2 regions of the Nocardioides hankookensis genome follow, and region 2 is predicted to be linked to the other one. Evidence: predicted binding sites of a transcription regulator. Region 2 holds the regulator's gene; the other holds the start of a gene.
What was found. Region 2 encodes LexA, which represses DNA repair genes until DNA is damaged. Its sites were predicted from a motif close to TCGAACANNTGTTCGA; they were not measured.
Positions count from the first base shown of each region.

Region 1 (3,257 bases), on a different contig from region 2:
GAGGAGGAGTACTCCCGGGTCCTGGACCCGGGCAAGTACCGCATCCTCGGCACCCGGCTCGACGCCTGGGCACGGGTGCTCGACGAGCGCGACGTGGCGGCTGAGGAGCGGGAGGGCCTGCGCCGCTCGTTGGTCCCGACGCGACCGGGCGCGCTGACACTGGTCGCCCTCACGACGGAGGTCGACGGCGCGCCGTACGGCCTGGACCTGGGCCTGCCCGACGGAGCCGGAGGCGCGGCGCGGATCGACCTCCTGCCCGACTGCGGCTGCGACGCCTGCGACTCCGGCTCGGCGGACCTCCTGGAGGTCCTCGACGGCTGGGTGCTCACCGTCGCGCGTGGCGGCGTCGTCCACGCGCAGGGCCCGGGCGGGTCGGTGACCCGGATGCTGGACGGGTGGCAGGGCACCGGCCAGATCGACGAGCGCTGGCTCGACGGCGCCCGGCCACCTCCCGACGACGTACGCCGCTGGGCCGGCCGGCCCTGGCTCTGACCCGACCTCACCAGCCGGGGCGGTGTCCCCCGAAGGGCAGCTCGACCAGCTGCGGCCCGGCGCCCGACACGTCGCGCAGGATCCAGTCGTCGCGGAAGAGCAGCAGCGCCGACGCCGGCCGCATCACGATCCACAGCCAGCGGCCCGCCGCCTCGCCCGCCAGCACGGACCGGTCCCACTCGCCGTCCGCGCTGCTCGTCGAGATGTCCCACAGGTTGACCGACTGGCTGCCGATCCGCACCCGCGCCGACGGCGGCCGCTCGCCGATCTCCGATCCCGGGTCGGTGTAGCGCGTCCCCGCGCACCGCGCCCCCAGCCCGGTGCCGGCCTCCTCGGCCACGACGAGCACGTCGACCGGACCGTCGAGCTCGCTGGTCCCGGACGCACAGGTCAGCGCCGCCGTCGCCCGCCCCGGTGCCGGCGCGACGGCGGCGAAGTCCGTCAGCGTCCACCCCGGGCTCAGCGGCCACGGCACGTACGTCGGGAAGCCGTCCGCCGTGCGCAGGTGCTCCGCGAACCCGTCGTACGACGCCTCCTCCGCGCGCCACAGCGGACTCGTCACTCCGTGGTCCGGGCACGACCAGCCGCCGTCCGTCGTCTCCGCCACGGGAGCCGGGCAGCGCACGCAGCTCGCCGTCAGCATGGGACAACGGTGCGGATCGGCGCCGCGGCCGTCAAGGGTGCCTGCGGAGCTGCCGGCAGCGCCGCGGTTCGTGATGGTCGCCGCTCGCTGTGGTTGCGCGGGCGACTTCCGGCCACTTGTCGGCCTGCGGGTCCGCGCGGGTCGACCGTCGTGGCCCGGGCATAGCAGGGTGGTGCGCGGTGGTTGAGGTGCGAGCGCAGCGAGCCTCGACACCACCGCCCCCGCGCGCCGACAGGCTTCCTACACGGGCACGGCGGGCTCGTGGCCGGGGCCGCCTCCCGGCACACGGTGGTTGAGGTGCGAGCGCAGCGAGCCTCGAAACCACCACCCCGCTACTGGTAGATCTCGTCGAAACTTCTTCACAACCTCATTCGCACATCTGTTCGAATCGTGGTAGGATCGAGCATGGCTCGACGCACCCGGACCCAGGTCCCGCAGCTGCGGGACCTGTTGGCGTGCGCGACCGAGGCCGACCTCGCCGAACGACTCGCCGCCGCGAAGAAGTTCGAGCTCGCGGCCCGGTGGGCCGAAGCGCACCCGGCACCCGTCGAGGACGCGGTGGTCGACGAGCTGGGTGAGCTGGTGATGTTCGGCGACCAGCCGATCGCCCTCGCCGGCGAGGGTGCACCGGGGATGAGTGAGTTCGCGGTCGCGGAGTTCGCCGCCGCAGTCGGGATGACCGCTCACCAAGGTCGGGCGTACCTCGGTGCAGCCCTGGAAGCGAAGTACCGGCTCCCGCAGATCTGGGCGCGCGCGATGACCGGGGAGGTCGCGGTGTGGAAGGTCCGCCGGGTCACCGACCGCACCCGCCGTCTCGACCCCATCGCCGCCGCCAGCGTGGACGGTGACCTCGCACCCTTGCTGGGCTCGTGCTCGTGGGTCAAGGTCGAGAACGCCGTCGAGACCGCCGCTGCCGAAGCAGACCCCGAGCACGCCGAAGGCATCCGGCTGGATAGGTCCCGCGACCAGCACCTCGACATCGGTCTCACCGTCACCCACCTCAACGACGGCCTCGTCCCCGTGTCCGGGCTTCTGGACTACACCGACGCCCTCGCGTTGGAGGCCCAGATCAAGGCCGGCGCCCACGCCCTCCTCGCCGACCACCCCGAGCTCGACCTCGACATCCGCCGCGCGATGGCCGCCGGCCAGCTCGGTGGCGATGCTGCTGTGCCGCGTGAGGTGGTGATCTACGCCCACCACCAGCCCGACGAGGCCCACGGCATCGTGAGTGTTGAGGGCGCCCACCTGCCCTACGCGACCATCGAGCAGCTGTCTGAGTGGTGCACCCAGCAAGGCACCCGGGTCAGCATCCGACCGGTGTTGGATCTGTCCGAGGAGATCACCGTCGACCGGTACACCCCCTCGGACCGACAGCGGGAGCAGGCCATCCTGATCACGCCGACGTGCGTGTTCCCGCACTGCAACAAGGAAGCCCGGGGTTGCGACCTCGACCACATCCAGCCCTACAACCAGGGCGGGAAGACCACCAGCTCGAACCTGGCGCCACTGTGCCGCTACCACCACCGGGTCAAGACGTTCGGCGGCTGGACCTACCACCGCACCTCCCGCACCGGCTTCCTGTGGACCACCCCGAAGGGCCGCACCCACCCCGTCGACTTCGACGACCACCGACGGCGACGAACCCGCTGACCACCACCCCACCGGCCACCGCCGGTGGGGCCACTCCCACGCCCACTGCGGCCGGTGGGTGGTTTCGAGGCTCGCTGCGCTCGCACCTCAACCATCGAGGGTGCCGAGCTAGAAACCCACCCGTCGAGGCCCGGAGTCGTTGCGGACGACCGCGCCCTTCTCCTGGGCGGACTTCTTCAGCTCGGCCTGGAAGGCCGACATCTTCTCCTGCAGCTCCGGTGAGGTGGCGGCGAGGATGCGCACGGCGAGCAGGCCGGCGTTGCGGGCGCCGCCGACGGCGACGGTGGCGACAGGGACGCCAGCGGGCATCTGCACGATCGAGAGCAGCGAGTCCATGCCGTCGAGGTACTTCAGTGGGACCGGTACGCCGATCACGGGCAGCGGCGTGACCGCGGCGAGCATGCCCGGCAGGTGGGCCGCTCCCCCGGCGCCGGCGATGATCACCGAGAGCCCGCGCGAGGCCGCGTCACGA
Region 1 covers NZ_JBHSRJ010000004.1:304,260-307,516, reverse strand. Annotated here, with positions in the region: gene ACFPYL_RS07850 (DUF6226 family protein) at 1-492, shown strand, start outside; gene ACFPYL_RS07845 (DUF6758 family protein) at 500-1,135, opposite strand; gene ACFPYL_RS07840 (HNH endonuclease signature motif containing protein) at 1,541-2,785, shown strand; gene purE (5-(carboxyamino)imidazole ribonucleotide mutase) at 2,894-3,257, opposite strand, start outside.
Region 1: a site for LexA is predicted at 1,507-1,522, ahead of ACFPYL_RS07840 (HNH endonuclease signature motif containing protein). Genes of this name have one in related genera too.

Region 2 (3,257 bases):
GGTCGTCGGACCCGTAGCCGTACTGGCCGGGGCCGTACTCGTAGAGGTAGTCGCCGAGGTGGATGACGGCGTGCAGGTCGTCGCGGTCGGCCAGCCCGCGGTAGGCGCTGAACCACCCCGCCTGGAGGTTGGCGCACGAGACGACGCCGAACCGCAGGTGCCGGGGAGTGGCCTCGGGCGCCGGCGCCGTACGGGTGCGGCCGACCCGGCTGGTCTGGCCGGCCAGGTGGAAGCGGTAGTGGTACCAGGTCGCCGGGTCGAGCCCGGTCACGTCGACCTTGACCGTGTGGTCGCGGCTCGGGCCGGTGGCGAACGTCCCGCGGCGTACGACGTGGCGGAAGCGGCGGTCGGTGGCGACCTCCCAGGTGACCTTGACCCGCGGGCCCTTGCCGGATCCGGGGGTGCTGGCCGGGGTCGGGGTGACCCGGGTCCAGATCAGCACGGCGCGGGGGAGCGGGTCGCCCGAGGCGACCCCGTGCCGGAAGCGGCGGTGGCCGGGGCGCGCGGGGGCCGCCTCGGCGTCGGTGGTGCTGACGGCGGCAGCACCGGCGGCACCCACGGTGCCGGACGCGAGCACGGTGCGTCGGCGCAGCGAGAGGCGGTCTGGGGTGATCGGCATGGTCACGACCTACCCAACGACCGGCGGCTCCTCACGTGACGCGGGCGCGAGCGCCGAGAGTTCATCCGACGTTCGTCTGAGTCGTGCCGGCCACAGCGACGGCAGCGGGATCCGGCCGATCGCGCGGGCGGCCGCCCAGCCGACCAGGATGACCAGCCAGCCGACCAGGGCGTCGATCACCCAGTGGTTGCCGGTGCCGACGATGACGATCGCGGTGCCGACGGCGTACGCCCAGCCCAGCACGCGCACCCACTTGCGGGTCGCGTAGACCTGCAGCGCCAGCGCCACCCACAGCGACCAGCCGGCATGCAGGGAGGGGAACGCCGCCAGCTCGTTGGTCAGCCCGCCGAGCCCGCGCGGTGCCGAGGCGTCGCCGCCCCACCAGCCGTCGGCCGCGTGCAGGCTGAGCACGTCGACGTACCCGCTGATGAAGCGCGGCGGCGCCGTCGGCATCATCAGGTACGCCGCCAGGCCGAGCAGCGTGCCGATCACCAGCGCACGCCGGGCCGGCCCGTAGCGGTCGGCGCCCAGGCGCCAGAGCCAGATCAGCACGGCCGCGGTGACGACGTAGTGCAGCGACGCGTACCAGTAGCTGCCGATGAGGCCGACCACGCGGTGGTCGGTGAAGAGCTGGTTGAGCGGGACCTCCCAGCTGATCCCGAGGAGGTCCTCGATGTGCAGCAGGTCGTTGGCCCGGTCGAGAGCCGGCTGCATGCTGGTGTTGGCCAGCAGTCGGGCCAGGCTGTAGAAGACCCAGAGCGCGAGGATCAGCAGCAGCTCCAGAAGGGCGCGGGCCCAGCCGGGGACCGTCCGTTCGCGTGCAAGCGCAGGTGCCGTCGTCACAGCACCAGCGTCTTCCATCGGCCCTCCCGTGCCATCAGGGATCCTCCCCTGTTACCAACGTCAGGGTCGGATCAGGGGATTCCCAGGGGAAGCCAGAAATTCACGAGCGATCAAACCCTGCGCAGCACCGCCGTCACCTTTCCCAAGATGGTGGCGTGGGTGCCGTCGATGGGATCGTAGTTCGGGTTGTGCGGCAGGAGCCACACCTTTCCGTCCTTGCGCTGCAGGGTCTTGACCGTGGCCTCGCCGTCGAGGAGCGCCGCGACGATCTCGCCGTTCTCGGCGGTCTGCTCCTTGCGGATGACCACGTAGTCGCCGTCGCAGATGGCCGCCTCGACCATCGAGTCGCCGGAGACCTCGAGCAGGAACAGCTCGCCCTCGCCGACCAGCTGCCGCGGCAGCGGGAAGACCTCGTCGTACGTCTCCTCGGCCAGGATGGGCCCGCCGGCGGCGATCCGGCCGACCAGGGGGACGTACGACGCGGCCGGGACGGTGTCGCCGATCCCGGTCTCGTCGGTGGTCGACTCGTCGGCGCTGCCGAGCGAGCGCCGGGCCGCCATCACCTCGGGGAGGAACACCTCGAGGGCGCGCGGCCGGTTGGGGTCGCGCTTGAGGTAGCCCTTCTCCTCGAGCACCTTCAGCTGGTGGGCGACGCTCGAGGAGCTGGTGAGCCCCACCGCTTCGCCGATCTCGCGCATGCTGGGCGGGTAGCCCCGCTTCTCGATCGAGTCCTTGATCGTCTGCAGGACGCGCTGCTGGCGCGGGGTGAGCCCGGTGGCATCGGCCGGCCCGTCGGGCAGCTCGCGCACCGTATCCATCTTCTTGGCCATGGGCCCACGCTAGCCATCCCGGCCGCCGGGTTCAAACATTTGTTCGAACGGGCGTGTCGGGCTCCGCCGCCTCGGAACGGCTCGAACAAATGTTCGCCCGGGGCCTTGCGTCGTTCGAACAGGTGCTCTAACGTCGTACACACGTTCGATCGAACACCTGATCGAGACGGCGGTCCAGACAGCTGCGGAGCGACTGTCGGTGGCTCCCTCTAGAACTGGTGTCATCGAGAAGGCCACTTCCCCCAGGAGCCAAGCACATGAGCACCATGACGATCGACCAGATGTTCCACTCGAAGCCCGCCGCCCGGCCGCGCAGCACTGTCCGGCTGACCCGCCGCGGCCGCGTCGTGGTCGTGCTCCTCGGTCTGCTGGTGGCCCTCGCCGTCGGCATCGTCGTCGCCTCCGGCTCCGTGGCCACCGACCACGCCGGCACACCCGAGCCCACCGCGGTGGTGCTCGTCGGCACCGGCGACACCCTGTGGGACATCGCCTCCGCGGCCGCCGACGACGGCGACGTCGACGCGATGATCGACCGCATCCAGAAGCTCAACGCGCTCGACTCCGGCATGCTCATCGCCGGCCAGCGCCTGCTGATCCCGGTCGACTGACTCGGACGACCACACAGATCTCGTCGAGCGATTCGACCCCGCTCGACGGACCGGGGAAGACGAGGGGCGGAGCCGACAGGCTCCGCCCCTCGCGGCATTTCGACCCCTACGCTTCCGGCATGGCCGGCTACTCGGGCACCCCGCTGGTGCGCAAGCTGGGGATCAAGGACGAGCACCTCGTCCTGCTCGACCGTGCACCGGAGGGCTTCGAGCTCGGCGAGACCGCGGCGCGCGTCGTAGGCCGGCTGCCAGCCTCCGGCCTCGACGTCACCCTCACCTTCCAGACCCGGCTGGCCGATCTCGAGGCCCGGTTGCCAGCGGTGTTCGAGCGGACCGTGACCGCCGGGATGGTGTGGA
Region 2 covers NZ_JBHSRJ010000009.1:845,987-849,243, reverse strand. Annotated here, with positions in the region: gene ACFPYL_RS23745 (alkaline phosphatase D family protein) at 1-619, opposite strand, end outside; gene ACFPYL_RS23740 (phosphatase PAP2 family protein) at 629-1,462, opposite strand; gene lexA (transcriptional repressor LexA) at 1,573-2,292, opposite strand; gene ACFPYL_RS23730 (LysM peptidoglycan-binding domain-containing protein) at 2,550-2,900, shown strand; gene ACFPYL_RS23725 (DUF3052 domain-containing protein) at 3,020-3,257, shown strand, end outside.